Regions from separate parts of the Ochrobactrum sp. P6BSIII genome, predicted to be linked through region 2. Evidence: riboswitches for the same ligand, from Rfam matches in the RefSeq annotation. Region 2 holds a riboswitch; each other region holds the start of a gene.

Region 1 (5,739 bases), on a different contig from region 2:
TTGCGCATCGAGATAGAGCGCATCTTCCGGCGTATGGGTGACCATCAACACGGTCATGCCGGTTTCACGGCGCAGTTCATTGACCAGATCGAGCATCTGATGCCGCAATGCGGGTCCAAGCGAGGCGAAGGCTTCATCCAGCAACAGCACCGGGCGTTCGCGAACAAGCGCGCGGGCAATCGCCACCCGCTGGCGTTCACCGCCGGACAGGGCTTCGGGCTTGCGCTGTTCTTTATCCTTGAGGCCGACACGGGTCAGCGCGTCGGCAATGGCGGCGCGGTCGCTATCCGTCAGTTTCAGGTTGGGCGCGCGACCGAGGCCGACATTTTGCGCGACTGTCAGATGGGCAAACAGGTTGTTTTCCTGAAACACCATCGAAACCGGCCGTTGCGGCGGCGGCAGGTGAGTTACATCGACACCGCCGATGGCAATGGCGCCCGATGAAGGCGTCTCGAAACCGGCAATGAGATTCAGGAGCGTGGACTTGCCCGAGCCGCTTGGGCCGACAATGGCCGCAATAGCGCCGCCCGCAATAGCCAGATCGAAGCGCATTGCGGTTTCGCCATAGCTGAAGCGCACGTCGGTAAGGCGGATGTCGGCGGAAGCAGTCATGAGGCGGAATTCTCTTTCCGGGATGTGGCGGCGCGGTCGGCAAGCATCATCAGACCGAGGCAGAGAAGCCCCAGAATGAGCGCGAGACCGGCCGCATCGAATGTGCGGTAACTGCCCATGCGCTGCAAGAGAAGATAGGGCAGGGTCAGAAGCGCATCGCTGCCGAACAGCGCGATTGTGCCAAGGTCGCCAATGGAAAGCGCCATGGCAAAGGCGAAGGCCATGCCAAAGGGTCTGCGGATCGACGGCCAGTCAATGAGCCGCAGCCGATTGAGGCCATAAATGCCAAGCTGGGCACAGAGCCTATTGTGGCGTGCGGCTGCCGTGTCCCAGGCCGGGCGCAACAGCCGGACTGCGAAAGGCATGGCCATGGCTGCGTTGACCGTGACCACCATCACCGGTGCGATGGCGAAAGGATTGGTGAAATGGCGCAGCAGGATGAACCATCCGGCGCCGATCACGATGGGCGGCATGACCAGAATGAGGCTCGCGCCCGTATCGAACAGGCTGGCTATTTTGTTGTTTTTTACCGCTTCCCGGGCTGAAACGAGCGCCAGTGAGAGAAGCACCGAGAGCGTTGCCGCAGAAAAGCCGAGCGCCAGGCTAGTGCCGATGGCGCGCCAGACCGTCTGTTCGCTGAGCAGGCGGGCGAGGTCGGCGGCAAGACCAGACACGACCACGCCTGCAATCGGCAAGGCGACATAAAGAAAGCCGATGAGAATGGCGATGATGTTGAACAGGCGTTCACCACGCGCAGGCCTGCCATAGCGGCGCGGTGTTGCCGTGTGGGTAAAGCCTTCTTCGGAAGGACGCCCGGTCAGGCGCAGGGCCAGCAGGATCAGCAAGGTCAGCCCGAGCTGGGTGACGGTGAGCGCCACCGCACGTGCCGGGTCGAAATCGAAATGCAGGCTTTGATAGATCGCCACTTCCAGTGTTGTCGCCCGTGGACCACCGCCGAGCGTCAGCACGGTGGTGAAGCTCGTCACGCACAGCATGAAGATGAGCCCCGCCATGCCGGGCAGGCTGCGGCGGATAACCGGCCATTCGATCAGCCGGAAACGGGCGCTGTTGCCCATGCCAAGCTGGGCCGCGAGTTTCCAATAGTCGGCGGGTATCGATTCATAGGCGGCGAGGATGAGCCGCACTGCCAGCGGCATGTTGAAGAACACATGCGCAATCAAAATGCCCGTAATGCCATAGATATCCGGCTGGAACGAATGGCCCGCAGCCTCCGATATATGGGCGATGAGGCCGTTTCGACCGTAAATGCTGGTAACGCCCAGCACGGCCACAAGGGCAGGCAACGCGAGCGGCAGGGCGAACAGCCGCAGAATAAAACCCCGTCCGGGAAAATGCGCTTCCGAATGCAAGGCGCGCGCAACTGGGATCGCAAAGGCGACCGAAAGCAGGCTCGAAGCGACGGCTTGTGCGATGGTGAAACGGGCGGTTCGCCAGAGATAGGCATCGAAATTTGCGGCGACATCGAAGCCGCCGCTGGCTTCAAAGGCAAGAGCGACAAGCGCGCCACCGGCAAGCACGATAAGGAAGGCCAGCGCCAAAGCCCCCGCGACGGGTTTCATCGCGGGGGTGGGGCTGGTGTTCTTGCCTGCCGGAGCGTTGATCATTTGCTGGTAGCTGCCAGCCATTCATCGACCCAGGCCTTGCGGTTCTTCGCAACCTCGTCGGCTGGAATGAGCAAGGTCTTTTCCGGTTTCGGCAAGGCGTCGAAAGCGGCGGGAAGCGGCGTTGATGTCTTGCCTGCCGGGAACATCCAGTTGGTTTCCGGGATCACATCCTGAAAGCCGGGGCCGGTCATGAAGGACAGGAATTTCTGCGCCAGCGGGTTCTTGGCGCCGGTCGTCGTCTGGGCGGCAAGCTCGATCTGGAGGTAATTGCCTTCCGGATAGGCCAGCGCCTTGTAGCGATCTGTCTTCTCCGCAATGACATGATAGGCTGGCGAACTGGTATAGGAGAGCACCATCGGCGCTTCACCCTTGGTGAAGAGGCCATAGGCTTCCGACCAGCCCGGCGTGACGGTGAGAATGCGCTTCTGCAATTTCTGCCAGGCATCGCCGGCCTGATCGCCATAGACGGCTTTCATCCAAAGCAGCATACCAAGACCCGGTGTCGAGGTGCGCGGATCCTGAAGCACGATCTTCTGCGACGGGTCGCCTTCGACCAGTTCCTTCAGGCTCTTGGGCGGATTGGGCAGCTTTTCCGAATCATAGACAATGGCGAAATAGCCATAGTCATAGGGTACGAAAATATCGTCCTTGAAGTCACCCGGCACGCTGACATTGCCAAGATCGATGCCACTTGGCGCAAAGAAGCCAGTGGCGCGCGCTTCCGTGGTCAGGTTGGTGTCGAGGCCAAGCACGATATCGGCCTTGGTGTTGCCGCCTTCAAGCTTCAGCCGGTTGAGCAGGGCCACACCGTCGGCGGAAGCGACCCAGTTGATCTCGCAGTCGCATTCCTTCTCGAAGTTTTCCTTTACCTTGGGACCGGGACCCCATTCGGAAATGAAACTGTCATAGGTATAGATGGTGAGCTTGTCTTTGGCCTGTGCCGCAGGTGCCAGACTAACGGCTGCCGCGAAAGAGAAGGCCAGCAAAGATAACAGCCGCATAACGGCACGTCCTTTCATAAAGTTAAAAGGATTTAGCGCCGCTTGGGGTCTGGAGCACAACAATAACCGAAAAGCTGCTACTTTTCGGGATCGTGCCGCAGAGCAGCATCTAATCCCTCCGCCGGTGCAAACCGGATCAGGTTCAGCGGGTTGGTTTTTTGAAAAACCTCTCAGCCATTCATGGGAACAAATGGCACCCCGTTAGAGCGTTGCGACATTAATATGTCAGGCCATGAAGGGCAAGAGAGGCAAAAGCGATACAAACTGGGACAGAGCAGACTTCCAGCTGGGATTTGCCCATGATAAGAGCGGCTTATGAGCACATTCGTCATCCTTCTCGGCGGCGACCTCGTCGTAACCGAACGGCTGCGTCAGCAGATAGCCGGCGCGCGCATTCTGGCCGCCGATGGTGGTATTCGTCATGCGGCCGCTCTGGGCGTCGAACCGGAACTGTGGCTCGGCGATTTCGATTCCACGCCACAAGCCCTGCTCGATCAATATGCGCATGTGCCGCAAAAGACATTTCCGCGCGCCAAGGACATGACAGACGGCGAACTGGCTTTCGAGGAAGCCTTTGCCCGTGGCGCGACACGCGCCATTTTGTGCGGTGCTTTTGGCGGCCAGCGCACCGACCACACGCTGCTGCATCTCACAATGGCGACAGCGCAGGCCAACAAGGGGCGGAATGTCCTCCTGTCCAGCGGTGCGGAAGAGGCATGGCCGGTGACGGCTGGCGAGTTTACCTATGATTTCCCTGACGGCACGCTGTTCAGCGTCATCAGTTTCACCGCTGTGGACGGGCTTTCAATCACAAATGCAGAGTGGCCGTTAGACAACGTGACCCTTCCTTTTGGTTCTTCGTGGACAGTTTCCAATATAGTGCGTGGAACACTTCGCATTACTGTGCGTTCTGGCTTAGCGATACTTGTTGCAAACTTAAATTCGGAGCATGCTGACGGCGTGTCGCTAACCTTACCGATTGAAAAGGCTTGACGCTCGACAGCGAAACGTATTTCAAATGCGGTAAGCGGGTTATTAGTTAGCGCCGAAATTGGGGACGCAAAATCGGCACCTGAAGTGTCAACTTTGACAGGAGATTGTTTGATGAAGTCACGTCTTTCCATGATTGCGGTTGCCGGGGTGCTCGCATTGTCGACAGCAGCATGCACGACCAACGAACAGCGCACAGCTGGTTACGGTGTTGGCGGTGCAGCAATCGGTGCTCTCGCCGGTGGTGCAATCGGCGGTAACGGCCGTGGCGCTCTCACGGGTGCTGCTATTGGTGCTGTTGCCGGTACGCTGGTTGGCGCTGCCCAGACGCGTAATGGCGTGCAGTACTGCCGCTATCGCGACAACTACGGCCGCGTCTACGAAGCACGCTGCCAGTAAGCTTGAAGCTTAAAATCGTATCGCGGACAGGCCGGGGAAACCCGGCCTGTTTGTTTTTCGTGCCTCTTTCCTATCGATCCATTTGACAGAACGGCTTTTGTCGCGGACAAGCAGGGCGGAATTTCAAAGCACATCCCGAGAACCGCCCAGAAAGCCTCAGAAGACACCATGGCACCACCGCTCCTTCGCCTAGACCAGATCAAGCTCACCTTCGGCGGTACGCCGCTTCTGGAGGATGCGAGCCTTTCGGTGAGCGAGGGCGACCGCATCGCGCTGGTCGGGCGCAATGGTTCTGGCAAATCCACGCTTTTGAAGATCGCCGCCGGCATGGTCGAGCCGACTTCGGGCGAAGTGTTCAAGCATCCGGGCGCGACCGTTCGCTATCTGCCGCAGGTGCCGGACATGGACGGCTTTGCCAGCGTGCGCGCCTATGTCGAAGCGGGGCTCGGACCGACCGACGATCCGCATCGCGTGACCTATCTTCTGGAGCATCTGGGCCTGACCGGCGACGAAAATCCGGATCATCTTTCGGGTGGCGAAGCGCGCCGTGCGGCGCTGGCGCGTGTGATCGCGCCGCAGCCCGATGTGCTTTTGCTCGACGAGCCGACCAACCATCTCGATCTGACAACCATCGAATGGCTGGAAGGCGAATTGCGCCAGATCCGTTCGGCCATCGTGCTGATCTCGCATGACCGTCGCTTTCTGGAAAATGTCAGCCGCGCGACTGTCTGGCTCGACCGTGGTATCACACGCCGTCTGGAGCAGGGTTTCGGCCATTTCGAGGAATGGCGCGACAAGGTTCTGGAAGAAGAAGAGCGCGATCATCACAAGCTTGGCCGCCAGATTGCCCGCGAGGAGCATTGGCTGCGCTATGGCGTGACGGCACGCCGCAAGCGCAACATGCGCCGCCTCGGCGAATTGCATTCCATGCGCGCGGATTTCCGCAATCACCGCAAGGCGCAAGGGTCGGCGGTTCTGACGGCCAGCGATTCCAAGGAATCCGGCAAGCTGGTGATCGAAGCCAAGTTGCTGAACAAAGCCTATGGCGACCGTGTTCTGGTGAAGGATTTCTCCACGCGCGTGCAGCGCGGCGACCGGATCGGTCTGGTCGG
Region 2 (5,739 bases):
CGAACAGCAATTCGATATTGTGCTTGCTGTTGGACAGAAACACCGACTCAGTGATTTCCAGTTCCAGCCGGTTCGGCGACAGGCGGGCCGCATCCAGCGCATCAGTGACAGAGCGCAAAAGCGAGCTTTGGCTGAACTGCACCGGCGACAGATTGACCGAAACCTTGATATCCTCCGGCCAGGAAACCGCTTCGCGGCAGGCCGCCAGCAGCACCCAGTCACCGATGGGACCGATCAACCCGGTCTCTTCCGCGAGCGGAATGAACTCCGCCGGTGAAATCATGCCGCGCTCGGGATGACGCCAGCGGATCAGCGCTTCAAAGCCGGAAATCCGCCCGCTCTCCAGATTGAAGATCGGCTGGTAATGCAGTTCGAACTGCTGGGACAGCAGGGCCTGACGCAGCTCGCTCGTCATGATGTGGCGCTTTTCAGCGGCCAGACGCAACGCGTGCTGGTAGAAATGGAAGGTGCGCCTGCCGCTCGATTTCGACGCGTGGAGCGCCAGATCGGCGTTGCGCATCAGCACGTCGGAATTATCGCCATGCAGCGGCGCCTGCGCGATGCCCATGCTGCATGTGACGAATTCGGAATTGTCGCCGAGCTTGAACGGTTCCTGAAATGCCGAAAGCACCCGATCCGCAAACATGGCGATCTGGCCAACGGTCCCGCTGCGATAGATGACGGCGAACTCATCGCCGCCGAGCCGCGCGATGAACTGGTCGCTCGTGGTGATCTGGCGCAACCGCTCGGCCACCTGCTGCAAGAGCTGGTCGCCTGCCTGATGGCCGATATTGTCGTTGATGCTCTTGAAGTGATCGATGTCGATATAGAAAAGCGCAAACGGCTCCGCATCGCCGCCCTTTTTCAGCAAGTCCTCGACATGATGGGAGAAATAGGCGCGGTTGGGCAGTCGCGTGAGGCTGTCATGCATGGCGATATGGGCCATGCGCTCCTCGATTTCGCGCCGTTCGGTAATGTCTTCGATCAAGCCGATCAGATAGCGCGGCGTGCCGTCGTCGACCGGCGGAATGGAGCTCTTGATGACACGCAGAATGCGCTGCGTTCCGTCGTCGTGATGGGTTTTATATTCGACGCTGAGCGCTTCGCCTTTGCTCATCACCTGACGATCCTGCTGCGCATATTGGCGGCGCTCCAGATCCGTCATCAGCTGTGCATCGGTGAAGCCGACCACCGCCTCAATCGCCTTGCCGCTCGCCTGCGATGCCGCCTGATTGTAGAGCACGTAACGCCCCTCGTCCTGCATGTCCTTGATGAACACGCCGAGCGGCAGATTGCTGACAAGGCTATCGAGCAGTGATTGCGCATGGATCGCCTGCCGGTTGGCTTCGGCAATTTCGGTCCGATCCTGCACGATGGCAAGGATGGCGTCCTTACCGTCGAACTGCACTTCCCGTCCGTAGGTCAGAACTTCGATGATTTCGCCGGTGGCGCGCCGATGCTGCCATCGCTCGGGGCGCTCCAGATCGCTGCGATCACGGACAGCGCTCAGCATGCGCTCGCGCTCGGCCTGCGGACGAATATCGAGAACAGTCATGCCCGGCAGTTCATCAGGCGTATAGCCGTAAAGCGCATAGGCCGCGTCGTTCATGATGATGAAGCCGAGGGTCTGCGGGTCATAGACCCACATTGGCGTCGGATGGGTGGTGAAAAGGATACGGAAATCCTGCTGGGACGTGCTCGCCATGGAGCCTCCCGCCTCTGTCGGACCGGCTTTCCGCTTCGCCATCATATACCCCTTGCCCCAAGCCGACACATGTCGTCAGTCTAAATTAGCCAACAAAACCTCTCACTGGAACATCATATTCCGCATGAGTTCATGACCAGACAAGCTCACGAACCAACAGGCGAGGACCGTCACCAGGACGCACTTCCCCGCTGGGAGAATACGACCAATGGTTTTAACAAACCATATATGAAGGAGGTACTCATTTAGTTTTTTCTGATGATCTTGTTTTTTATAGCGTCAGACCTCGCGCGAGACCGCTTGAGATAACTTGACCGCTCAAAACTTCCGGCCTATGCCTATGGATGCAAAATTCGTTGGGGTGCCTCGAAAGAGGCTGAGAGGCGCGTTCACGCGTTAACCCATTGAACCTGATCCGGGTAATACCTGCGTAGGGAACGGAGTTTGACGCGTCGCGGACAGGGTTCATCCCACTCGGAGCTTATGCTCCTTACAGGTTCATGACGTCTCATCTTTCCGTTCGGAATGAGAGACGACACGATGAACCAGAAACATAGTTTCTCCCGAACCAAATCCAACAATGGCCAGACACGGTCTGTGCCCATCTGCGTGACAATTGCCGGTTCCGACAGCGGCGGCGGCGCTGGCATTCAGGCCGACCTCAAGACATTTTCGGCGCTCGGCGTTTATGGCGCGAGCGTCATTGCGGCTGTGACCGTGCAGAACACCTGCACGGTGAGCGCGGTGCACGATATCCCGCCCGCCATTGTCGCTGGGCAGATCGACGCCGTTTTCAGCGATCTCGACGTTGCCGCAGTGAAGATCGGCATGGTTTCCGTGCCCGAAACCATCGAGGCCATTGCGCGGGGACTCGCCCATTTTTCCGGCCCTGTCGTGCTCGATCCGGTGATGGTGGCCAAGTCCGGCGACCGGCTTTTGAGCGAAAGCGCCATTGCGCTTTTGCGCCAGAAACTGGTGCCGATCGCAACGCTTTTGACCCCAAACCGGCCTGAAGCTGCCTGCCTGCTCGGCTGCGGTCTGGCGCTTGATGATGAAGACGCCGAACAACAGGGCCGCGCATTGCTCGAACTCGGCGCGAAAGCCGTTCTGATGAAGGGCGGCCATGCGGAAGGCGAAATCTGCGTCGACCTCCTCGTTCGCCGCGATCAGCCGACGCTGCGTGTCGAGGCGCAGCGCATCTTGACCGGCAACACCCATGGCACAGGCTGCACGCTCTCCTCGGCCATTGCGGCAGAGCTTGCAAAGAACCTGCCGCTCGAAAAGGCCATGCTTGCAGCCCACACCTATCTGCAAGGGGCAATCCGCGCTGCCGATACGTTGAAGATCGGACACGGCCACGGGCCGGTGCACCATTTCCATAACCTCTGGAAAACCCGAATGGAGGAGATTGCGTGATGCGCGTCACCATCATCGGAGCGGGTGTCGCCGGTCTTGCCACCGCCGCCGAGTTCACCGATCAGGGCCATGCCGTCACGGTGATTGCCCGCAGCCCGCAGATCGGTTCCGACTGCTGTTCCTGGCTTGCAGGCGGCATGCTGGCACCATGGTGCGAGGGCGAAAGCGCCGAAGAGCCTGTGGTGCGGCTCGGTCAGGAAGCCATCGGCTGGTGGGAAAAGCACGTCTCCGGCGTCAAGCGCGAAGGCACTCTGGTTCTGTCGCACAACCGTGACGCCAGCGAGTTGCGCCGTTTCGCCCGCCGGACGGAAGCCTTCGACACAATCGACCATGACCGCATTGATGCACTGGAACCCGATCTGGCCGGGCGTTTCCGGCAGGGCCTGTTCTTCACACGTGAAGGCCATCTCGATCCGCGCAAGACATTGGTTGAGCTGGCCGAAAACCTGCAAAGAAAAGGCGTCGTCTTTCACCTCAATACGGAAGCGCATGAAGCGAAGATCGACGCGGATATCACCGTCGATGCCCGTGGTCTTAGCGCCCGCGATGCGCTGCCCGATCTGCGCGGCGTCAAGGGTGAGATGCTGGTTGTCCGCTCGCGCGACATCAACCTTTCGCGGCCCGTGCGTCTCCTGCATCCGCGCATTCCGCTCTACATCGTGCCGCGCGGCGACGGCGTGCACATGATCGGCGCGACGATGATCGAAAGCGATCAGCGCAGTGGCATCAGCGTGCGCTCGACATTGGAGCTTTTGAGCGCGGCTTACGCCCTGCATCCGGCCTTCGGCGAGGCTGAAATTCTCGAAACCGGCGTCGATGCGCGCCCCGCCTTTCCAGACAACCTTCCCCGCGTGAGACGGCGTGGCAAAACCATCTATGTCAACGGGCTTTACCGCCACGGCTTCCTGCTTTCGCCAGCTGTGGCACGCATGGCGGTTGCGGCCGCGACCGCGCCCGAAACTATGCCTGAATTTGTGGAGGACTATGCATGACGATCGTGCTGAACGGTGAAGTCATCACCACGGCAGCCGCCAATCTGGCGGCGCTGCTGACCGAGATCGAACTGGATGAAGCGGTTGTTGCAACCGCGCTGAACGGTGAATTCGTGGCCAGCGACGAGCGCGCAGCCGCGACCTTGTCGGCTGGCGACCGCATCGAAGTTCTGGCCCCGATGCAGGGAGGCTGAGATGCTGGAATTCTACGGCCAACAATTTGAAAGCCGCCTGCTGCTCGGCACGGCGCAATATCCATCGCCCGCCATTCTGGCCGATGCGGTGCGTGCTTCGCAAAGCGATATCGTCACCGTGTCGCTGCGCCGCGAAAGCGGCGATGCGCGCGCCGGACAGGACTTCTGGGCGCTGATCCGCGAGTTGGGCGTCGCCGTTCTGCCCAACACCGCAGGCTGCCACACGCCGCGTGAAGCGGTGACCACCGCCAGAATGGCGCGTGAAATCTTCGGCACCAACTGGATCAAGCTGGAAGTGATCGGCGACCACGACACGTTGCAGCCCGACCCGTTCGGTCTGGTCGAAGCAGCGCGCATACTCTGCGACGACGGTTTCGAGGTCTTTCCCTATATGAATGACGATCTGGTCGTCGCGGAAAAGCTCATTGAAGCCGGTTGCAAGGTGCTGATGCCCTGGGGCGCGCCCATCGGCTCAGGCCGTGGCCTCAACAATCCTTATGCGCTGAAGACCATGCGGGCGCATTTTCCCGACATTCCGCTTGTTGTCGATGCCGGCATCGGTGTGCCGTCCCATGCGGCTGCGGCGATGGAACTGGGCTATGACGCCGTGCTCATCAACACCGCTGTCGCCAAGGCTGGCGATCCCGTTTCCATGGCACGTGGTTTTGCGCTGGCGGTTGAAGCCGGACGGCTCGCTTTCGAAGCAGACGCCATCGAAGCGCGCGACATGGCCGCGCCATCCACCCCTCTTCTCGGAAAGGCATTTTTGTAATGGCCCTCGATCCGTTCTACCCGATCTTCGACAGCGCAAAATGGCTGGAGCGCATGGTGCCGCTCGGCGTCAGGCTGGTGCAGTTGCGCGCCAAGGACAAGACCGAGCCGGAGCTGCGCAGCGAAATCCGCGCCGCACGCGAAATTTGCCTTGCCCATGACTGCCAGCTGATCGTCAACGACTATTGGAAGCTCGCGCTGGAGGAAGGTTGCGACTTCATCCATCTTGGACAGGAAGACCTCGACGATGCCGATCTGGATGCCATTCGCGCCGGTGGTTTGAAACTGGGTGTTTCGAGCCATGACGAGGCGGAACTGGACCGCGCCCTGTCGGTAAAGCCAGACTATATCGCGCTTGGCCCCATCTACCCGACCATTTTGAAAAAGATGAAATGGCACGAACAGGGCCTGCCCCGCCTTGGCCAATGGAAGGCGCGGATTGGCGATATTCCGCTGGTCGGGATCGGCGGTATGAGCGTCGAACGCGCACCGGGCGTTTTCGAAGCGGGCGCCGATATCGTTTCCGTCGTCACCGACATCACCCTCAATGCCGACCCCGAAAGCCGCCTGCGTCAATGGATCGAAACCACCCGCGCTTATGCAGGCCTTGCTCTGGAGCAGACCCCCATGGAAAGGCAACGCAAATGAAAAAGACCGTCTT
Region 3 (5,739 bases), on a different contig from region 2:
AACAAATACAGAAAAGCCACAGCGCATGAAAACCGGGGCTGGTGGCGTTTACTGTTGGCGATGAGAGAGGAGGCCACCAACGGGTCGTCAGACACCAGCCTCGCGCCATACAGAATGTCGGACGCCGAAAAAGATGCAGGCGCGGGTGCCCCTTCTTCGTCTGTGTAAACTTATAGTGCTAATGCAACTATTTAGAAATTGTATTCATTAGCCGGCTTCAGCCTCGCATCTTCATGCTGTCTTCCTGCGATCCCGCACGTATTTCATGTGAGATTTCCATCGAACAAAACTTGGGACCGCACATGGAGCAGAAATGAGCGTCCTTGTGAGCCTCCTTGGGCAAGGTCTCGTCATGATAAGAACGTGCGGTCTCCGGATCCAGTGAAAGATTGAACTGATCTTCCCAACGGAATTCGAACCGAGCCCGCGATAGCGCATCATCGTGAATACGCGCTGCCGGGTGTCCTTTTGCTAGGTCTGCGGCATGAGCGGCTATCTTATAGGTGACGACACCAATTTTAACATCGTCGCGATTGGGCAAGCCAAGATGCTCCTTCGGGGTAACGTAGCAAAGCATGGCGGTGCCGAACCAGCCGATCATCGCTGCACCAATTCCCGAGGTTATATGGTCATAACCGGGTGCGATATCAGTGGTCAGCGGTCCGAGCGTAAAGAATGGCGCCTCTCCGCATGTGTGTAATTGCTTGTCCATGTTCTCTTTGATCTTGTGCATCGGAACGTGGCCGGGCCCTTCTATCATTACCTGGCAATCCTTGGACCAGGCTATCTGGGTCAGTTCTCCAAGCGTCTCCAGTTCGGCAAATTGTGCCGCGTCATTGGCATCTGCTATCGATCCCGGACGCAGACCATCGCCAAGGGAGAATGAGACATCGTAAGCCCGACAGATATCGCAAATTTCTTCGAAATGTTCGTAGAGAAAACTCTCTTTGTGGTGGTGTAAGCACCACTTCGCCATGATCGAACCGCCGCGTGAAACGATGCCGGTTACGCGATTGGCGGTGAGGTGGATATAAGAAAGCCGCACGCCAGCGTGTATGGTAAAATAATCAACGCCTTGTTCGGCCTGTTCGATCAATGTGTCGCGATAGATCTGCCAGTTCAGATCTTCGGCAATACCATTGACCTTCTCCAGAGCCTGATAGAGCGGTACCGTGCCGATTGGAACTGGTGAGTTCCGGATGATCCATTCTCGAATATTATGAATGTTTCGTCCGGTTGAAAGGTCCATGACCGTATCGGCACCCCAACGGATCGCCCATACCATCTTTTCAACTTCTTCGCCCATAGAAGATGTTACGGCAGAATTGCCGATATTAGCGTTGATCTTAACCAGAAAGTTCCGCCCGATGATCATCGGCTCGGATTCAGGATGATTGATATTGGCAGGAAGAATAGCGCGTCCCTCTGCAATCTCCTGGCGAACGAATTCCGGTGTTACATAGTCGGGAATGTTGGCGCCGAAACCTTGCCCGTCGCGCGGCAATTCATGCTGGACAGCGTGTCGCCCAAGGTTTTCGCGGATGGCGACGAATTCCATTTCGGGAGTGATGATACCTGCACGGGCATAAGCAAGCTGGGTAACCGCCTTGCCATTCCTTGCTTTCAACGGTGTATTTAGAAAAGGGAATTCCTGTGTCAGTCGTTCACCTGTCGCAAAGCCGTTATCTGCGGGTTGAACCGAGCGCCCTTCATAGGCTTCGACATCGCCGCGCCCGCTGATCCAGCTTTCGCGCAATCGGGGCAAACCTGTTTCGATATTGATCGTTGCGTGGTCGTCGGTGTAGGGCCCAGATGGGTCATAGACCGTAACAGGTGGCAGCCCGGAACTGGGATGCAGAGCAATTTCTCGCATCGGGACGCAGATATCCGGATAAAGCGTTCCCGGTTTGCTTAGTTTTCGGGAAGCAGGGAGAGGGCCAGTGGTAACAGTCGGGGCTGTGTTGCCAGTAATGATAGACATGGTTGAGGCTCCAAGTTGTGATGTTGGAGACCCAGTTCCAGTGTTGGAAGGATGAAAAAACGCCATCAGGAAGCATCCAGTGGACGCTCGCCTTCCAGCATTTGCACCGTCCCTACGCCAGTATGAACTGGATCAGGTTCAACGGGTCACTGCGCACGCTAGCAGTATCTCAGCCCCTTGCCGGGACTCCCCTGGTGAATGCTTAAAATTATGCACGGGCAGTTTTGGTCGTCAAGACCGGTTGGCTGCGCGCGTGTTTCTATTCCTGACCGTGGACGTAAAACAAACGGTGAAGCTTGGCTTCTCTTTTTCCATTTGGCATCATCACTGATGCGGCTTTTTAAAAATCCGAAGTGTTTTAGTTCACCAGATCGCGGCCTTTGGTTTCCGGCGTGGTGATCATCACATAGATCGCGGGTATAGCCATCAATGTGGCGTAGACCGCGACCGCGAAGGGTGTACCGAAAATTTCAAGCAGCCACGTGCCGATGATCGGGGCCAGCGCTCCACCCAACACCGTGGCGACAGAATAGGATGTCGACATGGCCGTGTAACGAACGCGCGCCGGGAAGAGTTCGGTGAAATAGGCCGACATGCCACCCACGATAATGCCGTGGAAGGAGAGCGTCAGCACGGTTGCCCAGGTGAGTGTCGCTGTGTCTGCGCCGGGAGGCAGGCTGAAAAGCCAGAACCCTGCGCCGATACCACCCACAAGACCCACCAGCGTAACGGCCTTGCGTCCGATACGGTCTGCTGTGGCACCGGCAGCCAGAATGACGGCGACTTCGGCAATGGAGCCAATGAACAGAGCGCCAAGGGCAGCTTCACGCGGGACTTTCAGGAACACGGTCGCCAGCACGACGAAGAATGTGGAGAAGAGGTAAAAGAGCGCGCTTTCGCCAGCCTTGACGAACAGGACGCGCAGCATGTTTGCGCCCTGGGTCGTAATCGCTTCGCGCAATGGGGCTTTAACGGCTTCGGTCTTCTGTTCCTGAAGATGGATAAAGGCTGGCGATTCCTCGACCTTGCGCCGGACCCATAGACCGAGACCGATCAGCAGAATGGAGGCGATGAAGGGAATGCGCCAGGCCCATTCCACAAAAGCGTCCGATCCGAAATGCCCGATGACCGCACCGATGACGGCGGTGGCGATCACATTGCCCGCCGGTCCTCCAATCATGGGAAAGCCGGTCCAGAGACCGCGCTGTTTTGCCGGAAGGCTTTCGGCAATAAGCACCAAGGCGCCAGTGGATTCGCCACCGATGGCAAAACCTTGCAACAGGCGCATCAGGAGCAGCAAGAGCGGAGCGAACACGCCAATCTGCTGATAGGTGGGGAGCAGTCCCATGGCGACAGTCGCACCGCCCATCAGGAAAAGACTGATGACGAGTGCGCGCTTGCGCCCGATCCTGTCACCCAGAACACCGAAGAACCAGCCGCCAGCAGGACGGGCAATGAAGCCGACGGCCTGTGTGGACAAGGCGGCAATCAAGCCGGTGATCGGATCGACGACCGGGAAAAACGCGGTGTTGAAAACAAGTGCGGCGCAAAAAGCGAAAACCGCGAAGTCATACCACTCGATAATCGTGCCCGTGCTGGCCGCGAAAAGAAGCCGTATTGATGATTTTTGTGTCTGCGCGGCATCCATTGTGCCCGCCGGTGCTGATGTGTTCAAGGGTGCTCCTCCGCTGCCCAGCATTTGAATACCGGTTCCTCGCTACCGGCACCTTATAATCGTATCATTTGCAACGATGTCAAGTTCATTGCAATAGCAACGTTACATATGCAATGAACTAGTCGCGATCAGATTCCGGGGATTACAATCCGCAGGAGGGGCGAGGATCAATTCAAAAGGCTGTTCGAACGGACAGGATAACAGCGGTGTACGGGTATTTTTCATTGGGGCGCAATCTTACCAGCCCGCGTTTCACTCCGATTAGATCTCGCTCTTGAAAAAGCCTTTGAAATTGTCTGTTCAATCCGGGAAAATGATTGAAATCAAAAGACTTTGTGAGGGGCATGCAATGCGCATGGAGACGTTCTTTCCCTATCGGCTCGCGATTGTCGCGGAAGCGTTCTCCCGGCAGCTGGTTGCTGTTTATGGTCACGAATATGGGCTGATGCGTGAGGAATGGCGTCTGCTGTTTCTGCTTGCGGAAGCAGGTTCCATCGATTCCGTGCGGCTTGCCCAGCGCACCTCTCTCGACAAGGTGCAGGTCAGCCGCGCCGCCAGCCGTCTGGAAGAGAAAGGCCTGATTATCCGGACCATATCCGAAGAAGACCGGCGTTTGCGGCATTATGCGGTCACGAATGCGGGACAAGCCCTGTTTCAAAAGGCTTTCGGCGAAGTCGATGCAAAAGCCAACGCCATATTGAGCGTAATGTCCGAGCAGGACCGCCAAGCTCTGGAAACCGGTATCGCCGCGCTGCACGAAGCCGTCAAGCAGGTGACTGAAGCCGGGTAAGGTCGGCGATTATCGCGAAGGATGCGCGCTGGAGAGGCGGGTCAGCCCTTCGAGAAAATGTTTGGCATCGGGGCCCAGATCTTTAAGTATCTCCGCCTGAAACTCGTCAGCGATTTTGCCAAGGCGATGCATCAGCTCTTCCCCTTGAGGGGTGAGCGCGAGTACAATCAATCGACGGTCAACATTGTTATCCGATTTATGCAGCAGTCCGGCACTTTCAAGGCGCGTTGCTGCCCGGCTGACAATCGACTTGTCCAGATTGACGCGGGTATTGATGTCCCGGATGCTGACTTCGCCACTTCGATAGAGATGCGCCAATACGCGCCATTCGGGGATGGTCAGCCCCGCTTCAGCGGCATAGCGTTTTGCAAAGCGCTCGCTGATCCGCGCGGCCACCACGCTGAGCCGATAGGGCAGGAAACCGTCGAGTTCGAATGCCATGCATGTCTCCTTTTTTCAGGAAAGGAGCAGAGTTTCATTGCAAATACAACGGAAAAACACGTGTCACGCAAGAAGCATTGACTTCGTTGCATTCGCAACGTTATTATCGTTGTTCGAGCAACGAATTTGCCGGGAGGATTAATCATGACCGCTCACGCAATCCCGCAGGGCATGGTCCGCGCATCGGTGACGACAGGAACGGTCGAGGGCTATATGCCCGGTTTCGGCAACGACTTTGAAACCGAAGCGCTGCCGGGTGCATTGCCGCAAGGTCAGAATTCACCACAGAAATGCAATTACGGGCTTTATGCCGAGCAGCTGTCCGGCACCGCTTTCACCGCGCCGCGTGGTCAAAACGAGCGGACCTGGTGCTATCGCATTCGCCCGTCGGTCCATCATACGGGCCGATTCCAGCTGGTCGACGTGCCGTACTGGAAGACCGCGCCCAATCTGCCGGTCGGCGATCCGCAGCGGCGCAATATCACCAGTCTCGGCCAGTATCGCTGGGACCCTATCCCGCTGCCGGGGCCGGATGAGGATCTGACGTGGATCACCGGCATGCGCACCATGACCACGGCGGGCGATGTGAACATCCAGATCGGTATGGCAAGTCATGTCTATCTGATCACCCGTTCGATGCAGGACGAGTATTTTTACTCCGCCGATAGCGAATTGCTGGTCGTGCCGCAGGAAGGACGGCTGCGCTTTTGCACGGAGCTTGGCATTATCGATCTTGAGCCGAAGGAAATTGCCATTATTCCGCGCGGTCTCGTTTATCGCGTCGAAGTGCTTGAGGGACTGTGCCGCGGCTTTGTCTGCGAGAATTATGGTCAGAAATTCGATATGCCCGGC

The links. Region 2 has a riboswitch for thiamine pyrophosphate ahead of thiD (bifunctional hydroxymethylpyrimidine kinase/phosphomethylpyrimidine kinase). Riboswitches for the same ligand answer to the same signal wherever they lie in the genome.
Region 1: another riboswitch for thiamine pyrophosphate. It lies ahead of thiB (thiamine ABC transporter substrate binding subunit); the one in region 2 lies ahead of thiD (bifunctional hydroxymethylpyrimidine kinase/phosphomethylpyrimidine kinase).
Region 3: another riboswitch for thiamine pyrophosphate. It lies ahead of thiC (phosphomethylpyrimidine synthase ThiC); the one in region 2 lies ahead of thiD (bifunctional hydroxymethylpyrimidine kinase/phosphomethylpyrimidine kinase).

The regions. Positions count from the first base shown of each region.
Region 1 is NZ_JACGXB010000010.1:105,261-110,999, reverse strand. Features, by position in the region: gene thiQ (thiamine ABC transporter ATP-binding protein) at 1-612, opposite strand, end outside; gene thiP (thiamine/thiamine pyrophosphate ABC transporter permease ThiP) at 609-2,258, opposite strand; gene thiB (thiamine ABC transporter substrate binding subunit) at 2,234-3,238, opposite strand; TPP riboswitch at 3,335-3,449, opposite strand; gene FHW00_RS15345 (thiamine diphosphokinase) at 3,554-4,231, shown strand; gene FHW00_RS15340 (glycine zipper domain-containing protein) at 4,343-4,627, shown strand; gene FHW00_RS15335 (ABC-F family ATP-binding cassette domain-containing protein) at 4,796-5,739, shown strand, end outside.
Region 2 is NZ_JACGXB010000006.1:338,583-344,321, forward strand. Features, by position in the region: gene FHW00_RS11345 (putative bifunctional diguanylate cyclase/phosphodiesterase) at 1-1,747, opposite strand, end outside; TPP riboswitch at 2,053-2,159, shown strand; gene thiD (bifunctional hydroxymethylpyrimidine kinase/phosphomethylpyrimidine kinase) at 2,246-3,121, shown strand; gene thiO (glycine oxidase ThiO) at 3,121-4,113, shown strand; gene thiS (sulfur carrier protein ThiS) at 4,110-4,307, shown strand; gene FHW00_RS11365 (thiazole synthase) at 4,309-5,079, shown strand; gene FHW00_RS11370 (thiamine phosphate synthase) at 5,079-5,726, shown strand; gene FHW00_RS11375 (ABC transporter substrate-binding protein) at 5,723-5,739, shown strand, end outside.
Region 3 is NZ_JACGXB010000008.1:235,344-241,082, reverse strand. Features, by position in the region: partial or broken gene FHW00_RS24435 (hypothetical protein) at 1-168, shown strand, start outside; gene thiC (phosphomethylpyrimidine synthase ThiC) at 218-1,981, opposite strand; TPP riboswitch at 2,073-2,184, opposite strand; gene FHW00_RS13755 (MFS transporter) at 2,340-3,656, opposite strand; gene FHW00_RS13750 (MarR family winged helix-turn-helix transcriptional regulator) at 4,006-4,446, shown strand; gene FHW00_RS13745 (MarR family winged helix-turn-helix transcriptional regulator) at 4,456-4,887, opposite strand; gene hmgA (homogentisate 1,2-dioxygenase) at 5,032-5,739, shown strand, end outside.